3 regions of the Streptomyces sp. NPDC001515 genome follow, and region 3 is predicted to be linked to each of the others. Evidence: predicted binding sites of a transcription regulator. Region 3 holds the regulator's gene; each other region holds the start of a gene.
The links. The regulator HrcA, encoded in region 3, represses chaperone genes, less so after heat shock. The targets are predictions, from matches to a motif close to TTNGCACTCNGNNNNNCNGAGTGCNAA.
Positions count from the first base shown of each region.

Region 1: the regulator HrcA is predicted to act here: its motif matches at 4,570-4,596, upstream of groES (co-chaperone GroES).
Region 2: the regulator HrcA is predicted to act here: its motif matches at 6,526-6,552, upstream of groL (chaperonin GroEL).

Region 1 covers NZ_JBSFHN010000024.1:2,964-10,774, reverse strand. Annotated here, with positions in the region: gene ACWCXC_RS24470 (multicopper oxidase family protein) at 1-1,522, shown strand, start outside; gene ACWCXC_RS24465 (SDR family NAD(P)-dependent oxidoreductase) at 1,533-2,306, shown strand; gene groL (chaperonin GroEL) at 2,386-4,008, opposite strand; gene groES (co-chaperone GroES) at 4,110-4,418, opposite strand; gene ACWCXC_RS24450 (hypothetical protein) at 4,728-5,288, shown strand; gene ACWCXC_RS24445 (polysaccharide deacetylase family protein) at 5,401-6,429, opposite strand; gene ACWCXC_RS24440 (class I SAM-dependent methyltransferase) at 6,526-7,773, shown strand; gene ACWCXC_RS24435 (hypothetical protein) at 7,786-7,811, opposite strand, start outside.
Region 2 covers NZ_JBSFHN010000001.1:18,965-26,775, reverse strand. Annotated here, with positions in the region: gene ACWCXC_RS00115 (AfsR/SARP family transcriptional regulator) at 1-356, opposite strand, end outside; gene ACWCXC_RS00110 (beta-Ig-H3/fasciclin) at 494-799, shown strand; gene ACWCXC_RS00105 (hypothetical protein) at 1,558-2,406, shown strand; gene ACWCXC_RS00100 (DUF4291 domain-containing protein) at 2,466-3,032, opposite strand; gene ACWCXC_RS00095 (Mucin-2) at 3,120-4,574, opposite strand; gene groL (chaperonin GroEL) at 4,739-6,364, opposite strand; gene ACWCXC_RS00085 (cold-shock protein) at 6,736-6,942, opposite strand; gene ACWCXC_RS00080 (MoaD/ThiS family protein) at 7,378-7,656, opposite strand; gene thrC (threonine synthase) at 7,696-7,811, opposite strand, start outside.
Region 3 covers NZ_JBSFHN010000011.1:150,251-158,061, reverse strand. Annotated here, with positions in the region: gene ACWCXC_RS14505 (S41 family peptidase) at 1-515, opposite strand, end outside; gene ACWCXC_RS14500 (hypothetical protein) at 595-1,146, opposite strand; gene ACWCXC_RS14495 (16S rRNA (uracil(1498)-N(3))-methyltransferase) at 1,251-1,997, opposite strand; gene ACWCXC_RS14490 (nitronate monooxygenase) at 1,994-3,067, opposite strand; gene dnaJ (molecular chaperone DnaJ) at 3,185-4,321, opposite strand; gene hrcA (heat-inducible transcriptional repressor HrcA) at 4,322-5,338, opposite strand; gene ACWCXC_RS14475 (MBL fold metallo-hydrolase) at 5,524-6,255, shown strand; gene ACWCXC_RS14470 (DUF3097 domain-containing protein) at 6,427-7,248, shown strand; gene hemW (radical SAM family heme chaperone HemW) at 7,283-7,811, opposite strand, start outside.

The DNA.
Region 1 (7,811 bases), on a different contig from region 3:
ACGGCGGCGGCTGCGGCGGGTGCTGATCACGGTGGCCGTGGTGCTGGGGGTACTGGGGGCGGCGGTCGGCGGCGGGTTCGCCTGGCTGTGGACGCGGGCCGATGTGAGCACGGTGGGAAAGGTCGCCTTCGACCGGCGGCTGTCCGTGCCGCCCCTGGCGCCGTCCACCGTGACGGCGGACGGCACCCGGGTCTTCGACCTCCGGATGCAGTCGGGCGAGACGGAGTTCCGGCCCGGCAGGGCGACGCCGACCTGGGGGTTCAACGGCAGCTATCTGGGGCCGACACTGCGCGCGAAGCGCGGTGAGCGCGTGAAGGTACGGGTGCGCAACGCCCTGGACGAGGCGTCCACCGTGCACTGGCACGGCATGCACCTGCCCGCCGCGATGGACGGCGGACCGCATCAGATGGTGGCGGCGGGCGGGAGCTGGTCGCCGTCGTGGACGGTCGACCAGCCGGCCGCGACCCTCTGGTACCACCCGCATCCGCACGGGGCGACCGAACGGCACGTCCAGCGCGGACTGGCCGGGATGTTCCTGCTCGACGACGACCGTTCCGGGGACCTCGCGCTGCCGGAGACGTACGGCGTGGACGACCTGCCGGTCATCGTGCAGGACGTCCGCTTCGACGGGGACCGCCTTGACCACGGGCACTCCTTCCTCGCCAACACCGGCTTCCTCGGGGACCGGACGCTGGTCAACGGCATCCTCGGCCCCTACGCCGAGGTCCGCGACGAACGCGTGCGCCTGCGGCTGCTCAACGCGTCCACCGCCCGCGTCTACACCTTCGGCTTCGACGACAACCGCTCCTTCGACCTGATCGCCACGGACGGCGGACTGCTGGAGAAGCCCGCCCCCCTGGACCGGATCCAGCTCTCGCCCGGCGAGCGCGCCGAGGTCGTCGTGACGATGCGGCCGGGCGAGCGGACCGTGCTGCGCAGCTATCCGTGGCGCCGGGGCGACTTCTGGGAGAAGCGGTTCAACGGGGGCGACGACTCCTTCGACGTCCTGCAACTGCGCGCGGCGAAGACCCTGCGCTCCTCCCCCGCCGTGCCCGCCGCGCTCGGCGAGCCGGGGCTGGAGCTGCCCGACGGCGAAGACGCCGCGCACGGACGGTACTTCGAGCTGCGCCGGTCCGGCATCAACGGGAAGCCGATGGCCATGGACCGGGTCGACGAGACGGTGGTGCGCGGCACCACGGAGACCTGGACGGTCCGCAACGGCGGCGACATGACGCACAACTTCCACATCCACGACGTGCAGTTCAGGGTCCTGGAGGTGAACGGGCGGCCCCCGGCGCCGGAGTTGCGCGGCCGGAAGGACACAGTGGCGGTCCCGATGGGCACCACCGTGAAGCTCGCCCTGCGCTTCGACGGACCCGCCGATCCTGACACCCCGTACATGTACCACTGCCATCTGCTCTCCCACGAGGACACCGGGATGATGGGCCAGTTCGTCGTGGTCGACCAGGGAGAACGGGCCGGAACCCCGGGGACGCACAGGGACCACGGGGACACGCGTTAACGTGCCGCGTATGACGACTGCACTGATTACGGGCGCGACCGCGGGCATCGGGGCCGCCTTCGCACGGCGGCTCGCGGCCCGGGGCCACGATCTCGTGCTGGTGGCCCGCGACACCGAACGGCTGCGGGAGCAGGCCACCGAACTCCACGACCGGCACGGCGTCGAGGCCGAGGTGCTGACCGCCGACCTGTCCCGGGACGAGGGGATCGCCTCGGTCGAGAGGCGGCTCGCCGATGCCGCCCGCCCGGTCGATCTGCTGGTCAACAACGCCGGGTTCGGCAACAAGGGCCAGTTCCTCGATGTCCCGATGGCCGACGAGCTGACGATGCTCAAGGTGCACTGCGAGGCGGTGCTGCGGCTGACCTCGGCGGCCTCGGCGGCGATGCGGGAGCGGGGCAGGGGCGGGGTCGTCAACGTGGCGTCCGTCGCCGCGTTCGTGCCGCGCGGCACCTACGGGGCGTCGAAGGCATGGGTCGTGCAGTTCACCCAGGGCGCGGCGCGCGACCTGGCCGGTTCGGGGGTGCGGCTGATGGCGCTCTGCCCCGGCTTCGTCCGTACGGAGTTCCACCAGCGGGCCGGGATGGGCACGGAGAACATCCCGGGCTGGATGTGGCTGGACGCCGACAAGCTGGTGGCGACGGCGCTGGCGGACCTGGCGCGGGGGAAGTCGCTGTCGGTTCCCGACCCCCGGTACAAGGCGCTCATGGGGCTGGTGAAGGTGACGCCGCGCGGACTGCTCGGCGGGGTCACGTCCCGTACCGGCCGCAAGTACGGGCCGCGGTAGGACCCGAGCGCGGCACGCACAAGGCCCGGCACCCCGAGGGGTGCCGGGCCTCACCGCTGTATGCGGAGGGTGCCGTGCGTCAGTGCGCGTGGCCGTGGCCGTGACCGGCCTCCGGCTCCTCCTCGGCCGGCTTCTCGACGACCAGGGTCTCGGTCGTGAGCAGCAGGGAGGCGATGGAGGCGGCGTTCTCCAGGGCGGAGCGGGTGACCTTGACCGGGTCGATGACGCCGGCCTTCACCAGGTCGCCGTACTCGCCGGTGGCGGCGTTGAAGCCCTGACCCTTGTCGAGCTCGGACACCTTCGAGGTGATGACGTAGCCCTCGAGGCCGGCGTTCTCGGCGATCCAGCGCAGCGGCTCGACGGCGGCGCGGCGGACGACCGCGACACCCGTGGCCTCGTCGCCGGTCTTGCCGAGGTTGCCCTCCAGGACCTTGACGGCGTGGACGATGGCGGAGCCACCACCGGAGACGATGCCCTCCTCGACCGCGGCGCGGGTCGCGGAGATGGCGTCCTCCAGACGGTGCTTCTTCTCCTTGAGCTCCACCTCGGTGGCCGCACCGACGCGGATCACGCAGACACCGCCGGCCAGCTTCGCCAGACGCTCCTGGAGCTTCTCGCGGTCCCAGTCGGAGTCCGTGGCCTCGATCTCGGCCTTGATCTGGTTGACGCGGCCGGCGACCTCGTCGGCCTTGCCGCCACCGTCGACGATGGTGGTGTCGTCCTTGGAGACGGTCACGCGGCGGGCGGTGCCCAGCACGTCCAGACCGGCCTGGTCGAGCTTGAGGCCGACCTCCTCGGCGATGACGGTCGCACCGGTGAGGGTGGCGATGTCGCCGAGCATGGCCTTGCGGCGGTCACCGAAGCCCGGAGCCTTCACCGCGACGGCGTTGAAGGTGCCGCGGATCTTGTTGACGACCAGGGTCGACAGGGCCTCGCCCTCGACGTCCTCGGCGATGATCAGCAGCGGCTTGGAGCCACCGGCCTGGATGACCTTCTCCAGGAGCGGCAGCAGCTCCTGGATGGAGCCGATCTTGCCCTGGTGGATCAGGATGTACGGGTCGTCGAGGACGGCCTCCATACGCTCCTGGTCGGTCACCATGTACGGCGACAGGTAGCCCTTGTCGAAGGCCATGCCCTCGGTGAAGTCGAGGTCCAGACCGAAGGTGTTGGACTCCTCGACAGTGATGACGCCGTCCTTGCCGACCTTGTCCATCGCGTCCGCGATGAGCTCGCCGACCTGCGGGTCCTGCGCGGACAGCGCGGCGACGGCGGCGATGTCGGACTTGTCGTCGATCGGGCGGGCGGTCGCGAGGAGTTCCTCGGACACGGCCTTGACCGCGGCGTCGATGCCCTTCTTCAGGGCGGCCGGGGAGGCACCGGCGGCGACGTTGCGCAGACCCTCGCGGACGAGCGCCTGGGCGAGGACGGTGGCGGTGGTGGTGCCGTCGCCCGCGACGTCGTTGGTCTTGGTCGCGACCTCCTTCACCAGCTGGGCACCGAGGTTCTCGTACGGGTCGTCCAGCTCGACCTCGCGCGCGATGGTGACACCGTCGTTGGTGATGGTGGGGGCACCGAACTTCTTGTCGATGACGACGTTGCGGCCCTTGGGGCCGATCGTCACCTTGACCGTGTCGGCAAGCTTGTTGACGCCGCGCTCGAGGGCGCGACGGGCGTCCTCGTCGAACTTCAGGATCTTCGCCATGGAGCTGAACTGTCCTCTCGAAACAAGAACTGCGCCCCTGCCGCCCGGCTAGTCATTTCGCAGGGGGCCAGGGGCGCAGAAAAAAAGCGATGGTGGGTGACTTACTTCTCGATGATCGCGAGAACGTCGCGAGCCGAGAGGACGAGGTACTCCTCGCCGTTGTACTTCACCTCGGTGCCGCCGTACTTGCTGTACAGCACGACATCGCCGGTCTTGACGTCGAGCGGCAGACGCTCGCCGTTCTCGAAGCGGCCCGGACCAACGGCCAGGACGACGCCCTCCTGGGGCTTCTCCTTGGCGGTGTCCGGAATAACCAGGCCGGAGGCCGTGGTCTGCTCGGCGTCGAGCGGCTGGACCACAATGCGGTCCTCAAGCGGCTTGATCGCAACCTTGGAGCTGGCGGTCGACACGATCCGGTCTCCCCCTTCGGAGATCTCACGGGGTCAAAATTATGGGGTGGCGACCGAATGGGCCCGTCGTCGCGGGTGCCGGACCGGTTGGCCGCACGGAACTGCTGGCACTCTCCCTCGGGGAGTGCCAGAACCGAGACTATGACCGCGATTAGCACTCGGTCAAGCGGAGTGCCAACGCGCGCCGTTCGTGGCGGCGCGGGATCCCCCTCCGGGGCGACGGTACGCACGGCTGCGCACCCGCAACGTTCCGGTCACCGTAGGGACAACGCGGGGGCCGGGCGGTCCGTTCCGGAGGACGGTGGCGTCATGCGCCCTCCCGTCCCCGGCACCGCCCGCCCGGCCCCCGCCCGCCTCGGCTCCCTCGTCCGGAACGCCCTCGACCTGACGGCCGGTCTGCTCACCACGGGCCTGGAGGCGCTGGCCTGCGGGATGGTGGTCTTCATCGCGGACCGCCCGGACCGGGACTTCCTCCAGCCGCCCCCGGACCCCGGTCCGCCCCCGATGGACTGGACAACCACGCTCGTCCTCGGCGCGTTCGCCGTGGCCGTCTGCCTCATCGGTCTGGTGCTGCTGCGCCACGGGCTGCCGCTGGCGGGCATCGTGCAGCTGATCGCGGCGGGCGTCTTCTGCGTGCTGGCGCCGGTGTCCTGGCACAGCCACTACCGCGTGGCGCACCCCGAGGGCGCCGCCCCGGCCGTCTCCGCCCCGGGCCTCCCCGGCCACCGGTGGACCGGCCGCGCCCCGGACCCCGGGCCCGCCGCCGGACGGCCGCAGGCGACGACGACCATCGCCCCGGGCGCCCCGTGGTCCCCGCGCACGGAGGCGGGCCGGACCCGCTTCGCGGCGGGCGAGGGGTTCATCCGCTGAGCGGCCTTGCGCCCCAGCCGTTCGATCGGGTCGACCGACTGCGCGCACCCCGTGGTGGCGGTGAGGAGCGCACCGGCGGTCAGCAGTCCGGCCAGCAGCCGGTGCGCGCTTCTCATACGTAGTCCTCCAGCCGGGCCACCGCGTAGCCCTTGTCGGTGACGACCTTCATGACGGAGCGGATCAGGTCGGGCATGCTGCCCTTCCAGTCCTTCGCGCCCCGGAAGTGGGTAAGGATGATGTCGCCGGGGTGCAGGTCCCGGTCCTCCTCGCGCCACTCCATGCGGTCGGGGAACGCCTCGGCCGCCCAGAGCGGTACGGCGGTGACGCCGCAGGACTTGGCGATGCGCAGGGTGTCGCCGTTGTAGTTGCCGTACGGCGGCCGGAAGAGCCGGGGGCGTTCGCCGTACTGCTGCTGGAGGATGTCCTGCTGGTCGCAGATCTCGCGCTTCTGCTCCGCGTACGAGAGACCGGGCAGATAGCGGTGGTTGAGGGTGTGGTTGCCGATGACGGCGCCGCGGGCCTCGGCCTCCTTGAAGTAGGCGTAGTCGTCGCGCACCAGGTAGTCGGTGAGGAAGGCGCTGTACGGGATGTTCAGCTCCGACATCATCCTGATCAGCTCGGGGTCCTTGTCGTCCCCGTCGTCCATCGTCAGGAAGACGACCTTCTCCTTGGTGGGGACGGTGGTGAAGACCGGCGGCAGCGAGGCGTCACCGCCCTCGACCTCGAAGCCCTCGCGGGTGGTGAGGCGCGGTTTGACGGCCGGGGGAAGCGGCGCGGTCAGCGGGGTCTTCTCCAGCCCCCACTTCTTGGCGGCGATCGCACGCGCGGCCTGCGCCTTGCGCGCCTTCTCCGCCTGTCCGGCGACCGAGCCGGCCGCCCCGGCCGGGGGCCCGCCCGCGGGTCCGCCGGGCTGTCCGGCGCGGGCCGCGGCGGCCCGCGCGGGGTCGGTGACCTGCTTCTCGCCGGTCTCGGCCGCGCAGCCGGAGCCCACGGCGGCGACCAGCAGCGCGGCGAGGACCGCGAAGGCGGGCCGGTGCCTCGGATGTCCGCCGCCGGTCCGTCCGTGCCCCCGCCCGCCCGCCGCCTGAACCGGTCTGCGCCACTTCATGGGGAATTCTTCCTTTTGTCGTACTAGCTGCATGGCGCCGCATCCTGCCAGCCCCGAACCGGACCGCCGGGCCGACACAGCGCCCGCCGCGCACGGTCCCCCGGCTGGCGCGCAGCCGACTGGCCCACAATGGGGCGGGTGAACGCTCTCGCCCCGACCGGCCCGTCCGGTGATTCCGACGCCCTCGACGCCTTCCGGGCCCTGCGCACCCCCGAGGGGGCCGAGCTGCTGGCCGGGCTGCGCGACCACGACCCCGCCGCCGAACTGGCCACCGCCACCCGGCTGCGCCGCGACCATCCGGCCGCGCTCGTCTCGGCGGCCCTGGGGCAGGCCCGGCTGCGGCAGCGGGCGGTGGCGAAGTTCGGCGCCGAGGACGCGCACCGGATGTTCTTCACCCCCCACGGGGTGGAGCAGGCGACCCGGACCTCGGTGGCCTCCTACCGCGCGCGGCGGTTCGCGGCGGCGGGGGTGCGCCGTGTCGCGGATCTGTGCTGCGGGGTCGGCGGCGACGCCATCGCCCTCGCGCGGGCCGGGATCGCGGTGCTCGCCGTGGACCGCGATCCGCTGACCGCCGAGGTCGCGCGGGCCAACGCGGCGGCCCTCGGACTGGACGGGCTGATCGAGGTGCGGTGCGCGGACGTCGCGGACATCGACACCGGGCCGTACGACGCGGTGTTCGTCGATCCGGCCCGGCGCGGCGGGCGCGGTCGGGTCTTCGATCCGGAGGCGTACTCGCCGCCGCTGTCCTGGGCGACCGGGGCCGCGCTGAAGGCTCCCCGGGCCGCGCTGAAGATCGCCCCGGGGGTCCCGCACGAGGCGATCGACCCGCACGCGGAGGCCGAGTGGATCTCGGACGGGGGCGAGGTGAAGGAGGCGGTGCTCTGGTTCGGCGAGGGCTTCACGGCCGGGGCGTTCCGCGCCACGGTGCTCCCGTCCGGGGCCTCCCTGTCCGCACCGGCCGCGCTTCCCGCCCCGCCGGTCGGCCCCGTGGGCCGGTATCTGTACGAGCCGGACGGCGCGGTGATCCGGGCGCATCTGGTCGCGGAGATCGTGGAGCGCTGCGGGGGCCGGCTGATCGACCCGATGATCGCGTACGTCACGGCCGACGAGCTGTACGAGTCGCCGTTCACGGCCGGGTACGAGATCACCGACCGGCTGCCGTTCCACGTCAAGCGGCTCAAGGCGCTGCTGCGGGAGCGGGAGGTCGGGGTCCTCACGGTCAAGAAGCGCGGTTCGGCGGTCGAACCGGAGGAACTGCGCCGGAAGATGAAGCTCCGGGGGCCGAACGCGGCGACGGTCTTCCTGACCCGGGTCGCGGACGTGCCGACGATGCTGGTCGGCCGCCCGGTGACCGGCCCGGAGGCCGCCCACCGGTAGCGATGGGCGGGCTCAGCCGAGATCGGTCAGCTCGTCGG
Region 2 (7,811 bases), on a different contig from region 3:
TGGCAGGCGAGCGCGGTGTCCCCCTGGGCCAGGGCCCGTCTGCCGTGCGCGGCGGCCTGGTCGAAGAGGTCGATGTCCCGCTGCCCCGCTCCGACCAGGAGCAGATAGCCGCCGGGGGCGCGCACCAGGCCCTCGCCCAGGACGCTGCGCAGCCCCCTCACGTACGTACGCCGGTTGGCGGCGGCCGAGGGCGGCGGGTCCTCTCCCCACAGCGCCGCGTCCAGAACGGCCGCGGGCACGGCCTCGGAGGGACGACTCAGCAGAGTGGCCAGAACTAGTCGCTGTTTGACGGAGCCCAACTCCACGCGCATGTCACCGCGGTAGGCCGCCAGTGAACCGAGAAGAGCGAAACGCATTCCCCATCACCCCACCGCAGGGCATCGGCTCACCGCGCGAGCCAACGCCTCGTTGTACGCGCGCTGTACGCAGAATATGCGCTGGTCAGCTTAGCGTTCCGCTTGTTGCGAGCAAGCACTCACCTAGGAGTAATGCGATGCGTATGTCCCGGAGAGCCGCGCAGGCCGCTCTGACCGCAGCCGTCCTCGGCGGATCCATGATCGTCACGGCGACCCCGGCCATGGCGGCGACGCTGGCACCGTCCTGTGTCGGCCGCATGGTCACGCAGACGACCGACGGCTTCGACGTGCTGCTCTCGAACAAGTGCGGCTACACGGTCTCCGTGAAGGTCGACGTCTCGCTGGCCCCGGACAGCCCGTGTTACGTGATGTCGAAGGGCACCAGCAAGATGTTCTACTACCACGGCATCATCGGTAACTACACGCGCACCATCACCTGCTGACGTCGGTCGTTGCCCCCGCTGACGGGTACGGGCCCCTTCCCCCTGCGGCCCGTACCCGTCACGCGTCTTCGGTGAAGATCCGATGCAGGATGCATCTCGGCCATGGCCCCACGGCCGAGTCACCCCATACCCTCAAGGCCCTTCCGTCACAGGCTTATTGAGCCCGACACGCCTACGCATCCCGGGGGATCACGCCATGGGAACCGTCATTCCGACGCTCATCGTCATCGTCTTCCTCGTGCTCCTGGTGGTGTGGATCGTCACCTCGTTCACGGGTGGCCGCAGGCGGTAGGGGCCACCGCGGCGGCGCGTTCGGTACGCCAGGGTCCGAAGCTCAAGCCGCGAGATACGGGCGCTCTTTCCGAGGAATGGGTGGAGGGCCTGTGCCCACCCTCCCGCCCTCCCCCGGTGGCCGACGGCCCTCGCCCGGCCCGAAGAGCGTTCTCCACCCAGGGGGTTGACTTTCCGCGATCGGCTTGCAACCTGCCGTAATCTCGCTCTAGCGTCAGCCTCGACCAAGACGGCCCCCACCGGTGCAGAAACACCGAGCAGGGGCCTGACCAGTTCTGATCGAATCGAGCGATCTCATGGCTATCGACGAGTTTAGTGCTGCCCCCTTCTCCCCGCCCGGCTCCGCGCAGGACGCACCGCCCGGCTCCGCGCAAGACGCGCCGCCCGGCCCCGCGCAGGACCCCACGCCCGGCTCCGCGCAGGAGACCCCGCCCGGCTCCCACCCGCACGTCCCGGAACGCCACCCAATGGCGAACCCCGGCTACGGCAAGCACTCCGCCCCCGGCCAACTCCGGTCCACCGGCCGTGACTTCGCCCATCTCCGCCCGCGCGACGCGGCCGTCGCCGCCTATATCGACGGGCTGTGCGACGGGGCCGACATCTCCGTGAAGACGCTCGCCAAGGTGCTGCCGTACGGCCAGTGCGCGCTGCGCACGACGCTGAACCGGCTCCAGGAGGCCGGGCATCTGCGGCGGGGCCGCGAGTGCGTCGAGGCGGACGGCGTGCTCCTGTGGGTGACGCGTACGTTCTTCTCCCGTACGGCACGCGATGACGCGTGGTGGACCGCGTTCGCCCAGGGCGACGTCCCCCCGGAAACCCCCCAACGCCCCACCCGCTCCCGGGCGTTCGTCCTGCTGGCCGCACTCGGCCGCACCGCTCCCACCCTCACGCTGTCCTCCGCGCACTGTGCGGCACTGGAGCCGCGCGTGACCGAATGGTTCGAGCGGGGCGCCACCGAGGCCGAGATCCTGAACGCGCTCACCCAGGGCCTGCCCGTCCCCGTCCACAGCGCCTTCCACCTCGTCGCCGCTCGCCTCCGCGACAAGCTCCCGCCCGCCCGCACCGCCCCCTCCCGCCCCACCGTCCTCCTGCGGGCCCTGGAATGCGGCGAGTGCCGCGCCCCCGGCAGCCCCGAAGCCCTTCGCGGCGGGCTCTGCGGGGCGTGCCGCGGCGACGTGGACGCCGACATCCCGAGCGGCGGCCCGGCGGGCGCCGTGCCCGCGCGGCTCGTACGGGAGCGGATGAACGCCGTACGGGAGGGGCTGGTGCGCCGGTCACCCCCGGCGGCCCGGAAGAAGCGACGCCAGCGCCTGTGAGCGCGGCCGCGTCACCCGCCGCCTCACCAACTCCCCCGTCCGGGTGCGGGACTTCCCCGTCATCCGCCCGGAACGACGACCCCGCGCAACGCGTCCGGCACCGGGTAGACCCGCTCCACCGGGAACAGCCGCCGCGCCCTGGCCGCCTGGCCGGCCCGGATCAGCTCTGCGGCCTTGCGGACCTGCGGGGTCAGGTCAGTGAGACCGACGGTCCAGTCCTCGGCGTACGTACGAATCAGATGGCGACCGATGCCGACCTGGATGCTGTAGTGGTTCAGCGCCGCCCCGCGCGGCGACCGTTCCGGGTCCCACTGCACGTGGACCGGCGCGTCGGCCACCGCCGCCGGGTCCCCCGTCGTCAGCACGGCCCGTGACAGCGCCTCCTCCCACCCCTCGCGCGTGATCCGCACCGCGAGCACCCGCTCCTGCCCCGGTTTCCGGGCCCAGTTGCTCCGGTGCATCAGCCACAGGAACGACGGCTTGATCCACGTCATCCGCCGGAACGAGAACGGCTCCACGAACCGGCCCGCCCGCAGCGCCGCGTCGGCGACGGCGGGCGCGTACGCCTGGTAGACCACGATCGTCCGCGCGTCGTAGTCGGCCCGAATCTCGTACGGAGGCGTCATGCGCCGCACCCTGCCACCGGGCCCACCGGAGACGCGACCTTATTTCCTGCCCGGCCGGGCGACGGTCACCGGGCAGGTCAGCCCCCGTCACCGTGATCGTCCCGCGCCCCCCTCACCGTCATCGGCCCCCGCCTCCTCGCCGGGCGCGGCCCCGAGCGGTACGCCCGCCCGGTCCAGGACGGCGGCCATCTCGGCCTCGGGGAGGGCGGGGTTGGCGCCGGCGCTGGAGGCCAGATCCGGTTCGTGGAGCGCTTCGCACAGGCGGTGGAGCGGAAGGCGCGGGTCACTGGCCGCCGCCTGGCGCGTCCATGTCTCGGAGTCGTGGCTGAGCCGCTCGATCAGGGCGGGGGTGGCGGCGGGGTCGCGGACGGCCAGCCGCCGATAGGTTCCGTCGGGGTGGTCGGCGTACCGCGCGGCCAGGCCCGCGCGGGGGAAGCGGGGGTGGGTCTCGGCCATCCATGCGGAGAACGTTCCGCCGAGCCGCGCGTACACCCGCATCAGGACGTCCTCGGGCGTGTCCGGATGGTTTCGGGCCAGGTTGGCGTCCACGACGGGGTCGCCGTCGCGGGCGAGGAGCCGCAGCAGGTCGGGCGGAAGATGGGGGCTGCGCGCGGCGGCCCGGCGGAGCAGCGGGTGGGCGGAGGTGGCGGCCCGGTGCAGCACGTCCGGTTGGTCGATCCCGTCCTCCACCCACTCCACACCGCGCCGGTCGAGGTCCGGGACCGTGATGTCGATCGCCGCGCGCCGCGCCTCGTCCAGTTCGGGCCGCACGGAGACCTCGACGCGGACCGCCTCGTCGGGATCGTGGGCGAGCCGGTCCACGAGGTCGGCGGGCAGCGAGGGGTTCGCCGCGAGGGCGGCCAGGTGCGCGCCCTCGGCGAGGCAGCGTTCGGCCAGGGCGCGGTCGAGCAGGCCCCGGCGCCGGGCCTCGGCCGCCGATGCCGAGTCGTCCAGGAGTGCGGCCGTGATCCGGGCGTCCGCCCGGCACCGCCACAGCGCGGCGGCCCGCCGTACGCCGGAATCCGGATCGGCGGCCAGCGCCGCCCGTTCCCCCGGCGTCAGCAGCGTCCACGCGCGCACCGCGGTCCGGCGGGCCTCCGGTGCGGGGTGCGCGGCCAGGGAGGCCACGAACGTCGGTGTCAGATACGGCGATTCGAGCAGCGCCGCGCGCACGGAGGGGTCGGCGTCGTCCGCCAGGCGGGCGCACACCTCGTCCGGGAGCGGGGCGACCGTCGTCCGGGGGTCGGGGTACTCGGGCCCGTACGCGAGGGCCGCCCGCACCTTCGGGGAGGGGTCGGCCACGAGCCGGGCCCGCTGCGCGGGCGTCGCGCCGTCGCTCCCGGCGAACCCTGACCGCACACGCGGGTCCGGGTGGGCCAGGATCACGGCGACGGCCGGCCCGGGGAGTCCGGGCCGCCGCAGCGCCTGGCGGGGCGGTCCACCGCCCCGGTCGTCGAAGGCCAGCACGCGCAGCAGCAGGGGCAGGGGAAGCGCGGGGTTGCGCGCGAGCCCCTCCAGCGCCGACGCGTGGAACGCCACCATGGTCTCCCCCTGTGCCCGTAGGTCATCCGGCCGTGTCCGGAGGTGCCCGGCCGTGTCCGTGGGCTCCGCCACGCACGACGGCACCGGCCCCCGGGGAGTGATCCCCGGGGGCCGGTGCCCGTCTGTCGTCACAGCCGTGCAGGAGCTGCCGATCCCTGGTGGGATCAGAAGTCCATGTCACCGCCCGGCATGCCGCCCGGGGCGCCCGCGGCAGCGGCCTTCTCCGGCTTGTCGGCGATGACGGCCTCGGTGGTGAGGAAGAGCGCGGCGATGGACGCGGCGTTCTGCAGGGCGGAGCGCGTGACCTTCGCCGGGTCGAGAATGCCCTCGGCGATCATGTCGACGTACTCGCCGGTCGCGGCGTTCAGACCGTGGCCGACGGCCAGGTTGCGCACCTTTTCGACGACGACGCCGCCCTCGAGACCACCGTTGACGGCGATCTGCTTCAGCGGGGCCTCCAGCGCCAGCTTGACGGCGTTGGCGCCGGTCGCCTCGTCACCCGAGAGCTCCAGCTTCTCGAAGACGGCCGAGGCCTGGAGCAGAGCCACGCCACCACCGGCGACGATGCCCTCCTCGACGGCGGCCTTGGCGTTGCGCACCGCGTCCTCGATGCGGTGCTTGCGCTCCTTCAGCTCGACCTCGGTGGCGGCACCGGCCTTGATGACGGCCACGCCGCCGGCCAGCTTCGCCAGACGCTCCTGGAGCTTCTCGCGGTCGTAGTCCGAGTCGGAGTTCTCGATCTCGGCACGGATCTGGTTGACGCGGCCCTGGACCTGGTCGCTGTCACCGGCGCCGTCGACGATCGTCGTCTCGTCCTTGGTGATGACGACCTTGCGGGCGCGGCCGAGCAGGTCGAGACCGGCGTTCTCCAGCTTGAGGCCGACCTCCTCGGAGATGACGGTGCCACCGGTGAGGATGGCGATGTCGCCGAGCATGGCCTTGCGGCGGTCACCGAAGCCCGGGGCCTTGACGGCGACGGACTTGAAGGTGCCACGGATCTTGTTGACGACCAGGGTCGACAGGGCCTCGCCCTCGACGTCCTCGGCGATGATCAGCAGCGGCTTGCCGGACTGCATGACCTTCTCCAGCAGCGGAAGGAGGTCCTTCACGTTGCTGACCTTGGAGTTGACGATCAGGATGTACGGGTCGTCCAGGGACGACTCCATGCGCTCCATGTCGGTGGCGAAGTACGCCGAGATGTAGCCCTTGTCGAAGCGCATACCCTCGGTGAGCTCCAGCTCCAGACCGAAGGTCTGGGACTCCTCGACGGTGATGACGCCTTCCTTGCCGACCTTGTCCATGGCCTCGGCGATGAGCTCGCCGATCTGGGTGTCGGCGGCGGAGATGGAGGCGGTCGAAGCGATCTGCTCCTTGGTCTCCACGTCCTTGGCCTGCTCCAGGAGGGCGGCGGAGACGGCCTCGACGGCCTTCTCGATGCCCCGCTTGAGAGCCATCGGGTTCGCACCCGCGGCCACGTTGCGCAGACCCTCGCGGACGAGCGCCTGGGCGAGAACGGTGGCGGTGGTCGTACCGTCGCCGGCGACGTCGTCCGTCTTCTTGGCGACCTCCTTGACCAGCTCCGCACCGATCTTCTCGTACGGGTCCTCCAGCTCGATCTCCTTGGCGATGGAGACACCATCGTTGGTGATCGTGGGGGCGCCCCACTTCTTCTCGAGGACGACGTTGCGACCCTTGGGGCCAAGGGTGACCTTGACGGCGTCGGCGAGCTGGTTCATGCCGCGCTCGAGACCGCGCCGGGCCTCCTCGTCGAACGCGATGATCTTGGCCATGTGAAGTGGTCCTCCCGGACAGGGGTGGATTGCTCCGGACCGAGTGGCGCCCGCGACGGACGGCCTGCGTGCCGGTGGTTCCTTGCCCCACCGGACCTGCGGGCCTCACCGGCCCGGTCCAAATTCTGTCACTCTCACCTGGAGAGTGCTAAGCCCAATGATTAGCACTCGACCCCCTTGAGTGCAAGCGCCTCCCTCCGGAGTGTGGACAACCGGAGGGACGGACGCACACGCGCGGAGGGACGGGGACTGCACGCCCGCGGGGGTGGACGCACACGCGCGGAGGGCCCGTACCCGGGATGTGTCCCCCGGGATACGGGCCCTCCGTGCCTGAGTGGCGTCGTTGACCGACTGCGTCGTGTCCGGCCGGCTCAGCCGACGGCGAGCTTGACCATGTCCGCCTGCGGCCCCTTCTGGCCCTGCGAGATCTCGAACTCAACTCGCTGACCCTCTTCGAGGGTGCGGTAGCCGTCCATCTGGATCGCGCTGTAGTGGACGAAAACATCCGCACCACCGTCGACCGCGATGAAGCCGTACCCCTTCTCCGCGTTGAACCACTTGACGGTGCCCTGAGCCATGCCTAACTCCCCTATTACTGGCCCTTTCACAGGACCGCACTTCGCGGGCCCGGGTCAGAACCCACCCTCCGTCAGGAGAGGGTGCGTGCGCCGGAACGCGTCGACCGCGGCTGAATGTATCTGCCCAACTGCCCTCTGCAACAGGTCAATCGGACGAGAATTCTGAGCGGCCCCGACCGCCCGAATAGGGGGAATTCACGAGAATCCTGGGCAAGTCGGGCCAGGCAAAGGCGACTTATGGCGCAAGGTGCTCGGACACTTTGGCTGCATCTTGTCGTGGCCGGGCGCATTCTCATATGCGGGCGGCACGGGCAGCGGAGGGGACTTCCCACACTCTACCGCGCTCAACCATGCAGAATTGCCCCCTCCGCTTCTCTCGCGGAGGGGGCAATACCGGTGACGCGGTGGAGTCGGGGCCGGACCGCGGCCCCGGGCTCAGCAGCCGCCGGCGACGGCCGGGATGATCGAGATGCCGGCGCCGTCCGGGGTGGCCGTGTCCAGGCCGCCCTCGAAGCGGACGTCGTCGTCGTTGACGTACACGTTGACGAAGCGGCGCAGCTTGCCCTGGTCGTCCAGGACGCGGGCGGCGATGCCCGGGTGGTTCTTCTCCAGGGATGCGATGACCTCGGAGAGGACGGCGCCCTCGGCGGGGACCTCGGCCTGGCCGCCGGTGTAGGTGCGGAGGATGGTGGGGATGCGGACCTTGACGCTCATGGTGTGCCCTTCCTGAAGTCTCGGGTGGTCGAAAGCTACTCAGTTACCGGCGAGTCCGGCGGCGCGGAACGCGTCGAGGTTCGGCCGGATCGTAGCCGTCGCCTGCGAGGTGTCGGCCACCGCGTCCAGCGTCTTGAGGCCGTCTCCGGTGTTCA
Region 3 (7,811 bases):
CACAGCTTGCCGGCCGTGCCGCCCCGGTAGCGCTTCCAGGTGGCGGCCTCGCGCCCCATGGTGGCCGAGAGCAGCAGGACGCGTCCGCCGGGCCCGTACGCCAGGGAGCCGACCGGTCCGTACGGCAGGGTGCGGGCGGGACCTCCGTCGACCGGGACGGCCCGTGCCCAGGTGCGGCGCGACGAGACCTGGCCCTGGGTGCTGGTGACCAGCACCTCTCCGTCGGGTGTCCAGCCCCGGACGGTGGTCCGGCTGTCGCCCCAGTGGGTCAGCCGGCGGGCGGGCCCGCCGTCGACGGGTGCGACGTGCACCTCGGGCGCTCCGTCCCGGGTGGACGTCCAGGCGACCAGGGTGCCGTCGGGCGATATGCGCGGCTGGGTGACGGGGCGGTTGTCGGCGCTGACCCGCCAGGCGCGACCGCCGTCCAGTGGGGCGAGCCAGACATCGTCCTCGGCGGTGAAGGCGATCAGATTGCCCTGGACATGGGGATACCGGAGGTAGGAAGGCTGTGTCACGACGATCAGCCTAGGTCTCCGCCCCGGCGGGCGGAACGGGGTTGGCCGGAGTCCGCCCTCCCTGCGGGGGACGGTCCGGTCATTTGCCCTGGGGATGTTCGGTGACCGTGACGGTCACGGTGACCGTCGGCCGGGCTCCGCCACCGCTGCCACCGCTGCCGCTGCCGCCGCCGATGAGGCCGGCCGGGGCGCGGGTGGAGGGCGGGGCGGAGCAGTTGCCGAGGAGGCTGGCCCGGAAGACCGTGCGCCCGGCGGACTTCGCCGTCATGTCGCCCCGGACGCACCGGCCTTCGACCTCGCGGTCGACCCGTCCGCTGACGCTGATGTCCTGTCCCTCCTTGGTGCGGCCGTTGCAGTCCACGGAGGCGACGCGCTGGACGGACGCGCTCGGTGAACCCGGGCCGCCGTCTCCCCCGTCGGTGGAGGCGGTGCAGCTCAGCCACTGCACGTGGACGCCCTCGTGCTCCAGGGCGCGGGTGGCGGTGCTGTCGGTGGTCACGGCGATGGACGCGGTGTTCAGTCCGTTCGCCGGTTCGCAGGCGGTGAGGCCCGCGACGGCTGCGGCGGCCAGAGCGAAGGCGGCCGGAAAGCGACGGGTCGCTCGGCGACCCCATGCCCTTGATGTCCCCATACGGGCAGCTTCCCACCGCTCCTGACGGAGCGGTAGACCGCTTGCGGCCACAACCCCCCTGAAGGGGACGCCGATTCACCCGTGCGGGGTGCGCGCGCCACCCCTCATGACCAGCGGCCCGTGCGTCCCAGCAGCAACGCGGTGGCCGCGGTGCCCGCCGTGGAGGTGCGCAGCACGCTCCGGCCGAGCCGGCAGGCCCGTGCCCCGGCCTCGGCGAACACGGCCAGTTCCTCCGGTGAGACACCGCCCTCCGGGCCCACGACCAGCACGATCTCGCCCTCGGCGGGCAGCGGGACGGTGGCCAGCGGCTCGCTGGGGTAGGCGCGGTCCTCGTGCAGGACGGCGGCGAAGTCGGCGGTGGCCAGAAGTGCGGCAACCTGGCGGGTCGTCGCCGCGTCCGCGACGTCCGGGAAGCGGACCCGGCGGGACTGCTTCCCCGCCTCGCGGGCCGTGGCGCGCCATTTGGCCAGCGACTTCAGGCCCCGTTCGCCCTTCCACTGGGTGATGCAGCGGGCGGCCTGCCAGGGCACGATCGCGTCGACGCCGGTCTCCGTCATGGTCTCGACGGCCAGTTCGCCCCGGTCGCCCTTGGGCAGGGCCTGGACGACGGTGATGCGCACGCCGGGCGGCGGCTCCTCGTGGACGGTCTCCAGACCTCCGAGGGTCAGCCGGTCCTTGCCCTCGGCGGCGGTGACGACGCCCTCGGCCCAGCGGCCCCGGCCGTCGGTGAGGACGACGTCCTCCCCCGCGTGCAGACGCTTCACCGACACGGCGTGCCGGCCCTCGGGGCCGTCCAGAACGAATCCGGGGCTCTGCGGCAGCTGGTCGACGACGAAGACGGGTGCCGTCACGGTGTGCTCCTCGTGCTCAACGCCGTGCGTGCGGCGTCCAGTTCCTCGGCGAGCAGGCGGACCAGCCGGCCGGCCGCCATCTCGCGGACCATCCGGTGGCCCTGACCGGCCCACAGTGCCATGCCCTGGGCGTCCCCCGTGCGGGCGGCCGCCTTGCGCAGCGGCGCGGTCAGATGGTGGACCTGCGGATAGGCGGCGGGGGCGTACGGTCCGTGCTCGCGCACGAAGCGGTTGACCAGGCCGCGGGCCGGGCGGCCGGAGAAGGCCCGGGTCAGGACGGTGCGCGTGAACAGCGGGTTGGTGAGGGCCTGTTTGTGCAGCACGGGGGCGCCGGACTCGGGGCAGGGCAGGAAGGCGGTGCCGAGCTGCGCGGCGTCGGCGCCGGCCGCGAGCACGGCGGCGATCTGCGCGCCGCGCATCAGTCCGCCGGCGGCGATGACCGGTATCTGCACGGTCTCGCGGACCTGGGCGACCAGGGTGAGCAGCCCGGTCCCGGCGCCGCCCGTCTGCGGGTCGTCGTGGAACGTGGACTGGTGGCCGCCCGCCTCGACGCCCTGGGCGCAGACGGCGTCGGCCCCGGCCCACTGCGCGGCCTGGGCCTCCTCGGGGGTGGTGACGGTGACGACGGTGTACGTGCCGGCCGCGGCGAAGGCGTCGAGGGTGTCGCGGGAGGGGCAGCCGAAGGTGAAGGAGACGACCGGGACCGGGTCCTCCAGCAGGATGGCGAGCTTGGCCTCGTAGCCGTCGTCGCCGCAGGAGTCGGTGTCGCCGAGCGGGGTCTCGTACCAGGTGGACTCGCCCGCGAGCTGCTGCCGGTAGACCTCGACGGCGGCCGGGTCGGTGAGCGTGGGCTGCGGCATGAAGAGGTTGACGCCGAAGGGCTGGGAGGTGAGTCCGCGCACCTGGGTGATCTCGTGGTACATCCCGTCCGCCGTCTTGTACCCGGCGGCCAGGAAGCCGAGCCCGCCCGCCTCGGCGACGGCGGCGGCCAGCTGGGGACAGGCTCCGCCCCCCGCCATGGGGGCCTGCACGATCGGATACCGGCAGAGATCGGTCAGTGCGGAGGACATGACCGCATCGTGTCATGTCCTTCCCGTCCCGTGACGCACACCCCGAGGCCGTGATGTGTCGGCACATGGGGTACGAGCCCGGCGAAACCGGACCCGCACCCCATATGGCCGGCCGGCCTAGCGGCCGTTGAAGGCGTCCTTGAGGCGCGAGAACAGGCCCTGCTGGCCGGGCTGGAACTGCCCGGTGGGCCGCTCCTCGCCACGGACCTTGGCCAGCTCGCGCAGCAGCCGCTCCTGCTCGGGGTCGAGCTTGGTCGGGGTCGTCACCTCGACGTGCACGATGAGGTCGCCGCGTCCGCCGCCGCGCAGATGCGTGACGCCGCGCCCGTGCAGCGGGACGGACTGGCCGGACTGGGTGCCGGGCCGGATGTCGACCTCCTCCAGGCCGTCCAGCGTCTCCAGCGGCACCTTGGTGCCGAGGGCCGCCGCCGTCATGGGGATGGTGACCGTGCAGTGCAGATCGTCGCCGCGGCGCTGGAAGACGCTGTGCGGCAGCTCGTGGATCTCGACGTAGAGGTCACCGGCCGGGCCGCCGCCGGGGCCGACCTCGCCCTCGCCGGCGAGCTGGATGCGGGTGCCGTTGTCGACACCGGCGGGGATCTTCACGGTGAGCGTGCGCCGCGAGCGGATGCGGCCGTCACCGGCGCACTCCGGGCACGGGGTCGGCACGACCGTACCGAAGCCCTGGCACTGCGGGCAGGGGCGCGAGGTCATGACCTGGCCGAGGAAGGACCGGGTGACCTGGGAGACCTCACCCCGGCCGCGGCACATGTCACAGGTCTGCGCGGAGGTGCCGGGGGCCGCCCCCTCGCCGCTGCACGTCGTACAGACGACGGCGGTGTCGACCTGGATGTCCTTGGTCGTCCCGAAGGCCGCCTCGGAGAGGTCGATCTCCAGCCGGATCATGGCGTCCTGGCCCCGGCGGGTGCGCGAGCGCGGTCCGCGCTGCGAGGCCGTGCCGAAGAAGGCGTCCATGATGTCGGAGAAGTTGCCGAAGCCGCCCTGTCCGAAGCCGCCCGCACCGCCGCCGCCGGAGGCGGACAGCGGGTCGCCGCCGAGGTCGTAGACCTGCTTCTTCTGGGCGTCCGACAGCACCTCGTAGGCGGCGTTGATCTCCTTGAACCGCTCCTGGGTCTTCGGATCGGGGTTCACGTCCGGGTGCAGCTCGCGGGCGAGCCTCCGGAAGGCCTTCTTGATTTCGTCCTGAGACGCGTCGCGGCGTACGCCGAGTACGGCGTAGTAGTCCGTGGCCACTTACGACTCCGCCAGGATCTGTCCGACGTAACGTGCCACTGCGCGTACCGCTCCCATCGTTCCGGGGTAGTCCATGCGGGTCGGTCCGACCACGCCGAGTTTGGCGACTGCCTCGTCGCCCGAACCGTAGCCGACCGCGACGACGGACGTGGAGTTCAGCCCCTCGTGGGCGTTCTCGTGCCCGATACGTACGGTCATGCCCGAGTCCTTGGCCTCGCCGAGCAGCTTCAGCAGCACGACCTGCTCCTCCAGTGCCTCCAGCACCGGCCGGATCATCACCGGGAAGTCGTGTCCGAAGCGGGTGAGGTTGGAGGTGCCGCCGATCATCAGCCGCTCCTCCGTCTCCTCGACGAGGGTTTCGAGCAGGATCGAGAGCACGGTGGACACGGTTCCCCGGTCCTCGCTCTCGAAGGATTCCGGCAGGTCCTGCACCAGCTGCGGGACGTCCGCGAAACGGCGCCCCACCACGCGGCTGTTGAGCCGGGCCCGCAGATCGGCCAGCGGCGTCTCGCCGAACGGCGCGGGGCAGTCCACCATGCGCTGTTCGACCCGGCCGGTGTCCGTGATCAGCACGAGCATCAGCCGGGCGGGCGCCAGGGCGAGCAGTTCCACGTGCCGCACCGTCGAACGGGTCAGCGAGGGGTACTGCACGACGGCGACCTGCCGGGTCAGCTGCGCGAGCAGCCGGACGGTGCGGCCCACGACGTCGTCGAGGTCGACCGCGCCGTCGAGGAAGTTCTGAATGGCGCGGCGCTCCGGCGACGAGAGGGGCTTGACGCCCGCGAGCTTGTCGACGAAGAGCCGGTAGCCCTTGTCCGTGGGGATGCGCCCGGCACTGGTGTGCGGCTGGGCGATGAAGCCCTCGTCCTCCAGCACCGCCATGTCGTTGCGCACGGTGGCCGGGGAGACCCCCAGCTTGTGCCGCTCGGTGAGCGCCTTGGAGCCGACGGGCTCCTCGGTGCCGACATAGTCCTGGACGATGGCGCGCAACACTTCGAGTCTGCGTTCGCTGAGCATCGCGCACACCTCCAGCTGTGTACCTCGGTCGTTCTCGGGCCGTTCCCGGGCCCGTTCCTGGCACTCTGTGCGGACGAGTGCCAGCCCTGCCCCGGTCAGTGTACGGCGACGGGGTGGCCCCCTAGCAAGGGCGACCGGCCACGCTACCCCGGGATCGCGCAGGTCGTTGCCGATAGCGTCGCGGTATGGACGCCTCTTGGGAAGAGTTCGGCTGGGAGCGGCTCGGACACGGAGTGGGGCGGCGACGCCTTCCGGTGTGGGACGCGACCGTGCTCCTGGTGGCCGGGGCCGACGGAGTGCTGCTCTGCGACACCGGCTCGTCACTCCGCGAAGCCGCCGAGGTACGTGCCCAGGCACGGGCGATGCTGGGCCGGAAGGTGACGCATATCGCACTCAGCCACCCCCATTTCGATCACGTCTTCGGCACGGCCGCGTTCCCCGGCGCACAGGTGTACGCGGCGGCCGGCGCCGCCGCGCTGCTGCGGACCGGGGCCGGGGAGCTGCGCGCCGACGCCGTGGCCCACGGGCTCCCGGAGCGGGAGGCGGCCGAGTCCGCCGAAGCGCTGGTGGTCCCGGACCACGAGGTGGCGGGCGCGTCGGTGCTCGATCTGGGCGGTGGGCGCGAGGTGCTGCTGGTCGATCTCGGCGCGGCGCACAGCGGCCACGACCTGGCGGTCCTGGTGCCCGGGGCTCCCCCGGTCGTGTACTGCGGCGACCTCGTCGAGGAGTCGGGCGAGCCGCAGGCGGGCCCGGACGCCTCCCCCGCGCGCTGGCCGGCCTCCCTGGACCGGCTGCTGGAGCTGGGCGGCGAGGACGCCCGCTACGTGCCGGGGCACGGGGCCGTGGTGGACGCCGCGTTCGTCCGGGCGCAGCGGGACGGGCTGGCCCGGCGGTTCGGCGTGCCGGGCCCGGGGTGAATCCGCGGGGCGGGACCGGGTTCGGGGTGAATCCGCGGGGCGGGACCACGATCCGGCGCGCGGCGGGCCGGCGTGCGTCCGGACGGCGGGCGCGCCCGGTTCGGGGGGCGGCGGGTCCGGCGGGCGGCCGAAAGGCGGGTCCCCGGGGCGCTCGCCGCTTATCGTCGTGCGATGCGCAGCTACCAGCCGGACCTGACCCCGCCGTGGAAGCGGTCCGCCCCCGTGCCCGAGGTGCCCGCCGATCCCGATCTGGTCGTGGAGGAGGTCGCCACCGGCTTCTGCGGTGCGGTGATCCGCTGCGAGAAGACCGCCGAGGGGCCGACCGTGACCCTGGAGGACCGGTTCGGCAAGCACCGGGTCTTCCCGATGGCGCCGCGCGGCTTCCTGCTGGAGGGGCGCGTCGTCACGCTGGTGCGCCCGGCGGCCGGGGGTCCGGCGCGCCCGGCGCGGACGGCGTCGGGCTCGGTGGCGGTGCCCGGCGCGCGGGCGCGGGTGGCACGCGCCGGGCGGATCTACGTGGAGGGCCGGCACGACGCCGAGCTGGTGGAGCGGGTCTGGGGCGACGACCTGCGGATCGAGGGCGTGGTCGTCGAGTACCTGGAGGGCGTCGACGATCTCCCCGCGATCGTCCGGGCGTTCGCGCCGGCGCCCGACGCCCGGCTCGGGGTCCTGGTCGACCATCTGGTCCCGGGCTCCAAGGAGTCCCGCATCGCGGCCGAGGTGACCGACGCGAACGTGCTGGTGGTCGGCCATCCGTACATCGACGTCTGGGAGGCGGTGAAGCCCTCCTCGCTGGGGATCCCCGGCTGGCCCCGCGTCCCGCGCGGCCAGGACTGGAAGACGGGCGTCTGCCGGGCGCTGGGCTGGCCGGAGAACACGGGCGCGGCCTGGCAGCACATCCTGTCGAAGGTGCGCTCCTACAAGGACCTGGAGCCGGAGCTGCTGGGGCGGGTGGAGCACCTGATCGACTTCGTGACCGCCCCCGCCGAGTAGGCGCCCTGCCGGGGCGGGTGCGGGCCCCGGGGGCTCAGTCCACCAGGTCCCGCACCACCGCGTCCGCCAGGAGCCGCCCGCGCAGCGTGAGCACCGCGCGCCCCTCCCCGTACGGTCCCGGCTCCAGCAGGCCGTCGTCCACGGCGCGGGCGGACGCGGCGAGTCCGGCCGGGGCGAGCAGGGAGAGCGGGCAGCCGTCGACGAGCCGCAGCTCCAGCAGGATGCGCTCGACGCGCCGGTCCTCGTCGGAGAGGACCTCACGGCCGGCGCCGGGCGAGCGCCCCTCGGCCAGCGCCTGCGCGTACGCCCCGGGGTGCTTGACGTTCCACCAGCGCACTCCGCCGACGTGGCTGTGCGCGCCGGGGCCGGCGCCCCACCAGTCGGCGCCGCGCCAGTACAGCTCGTTGTGCAGGCAGCGGCCCTCGGGCGTCCGGGACCAGTTCGACACCTCGTACCAGGAGTAGCCTGCCGCGGCCAGCACCTCGTCGGCGATGAGGTAGCGGTCGGCGTGGGCGTCGTCGTCCGTCATGGGGATCTCGCCGCGCCTGATCCGGCGGGCCAGC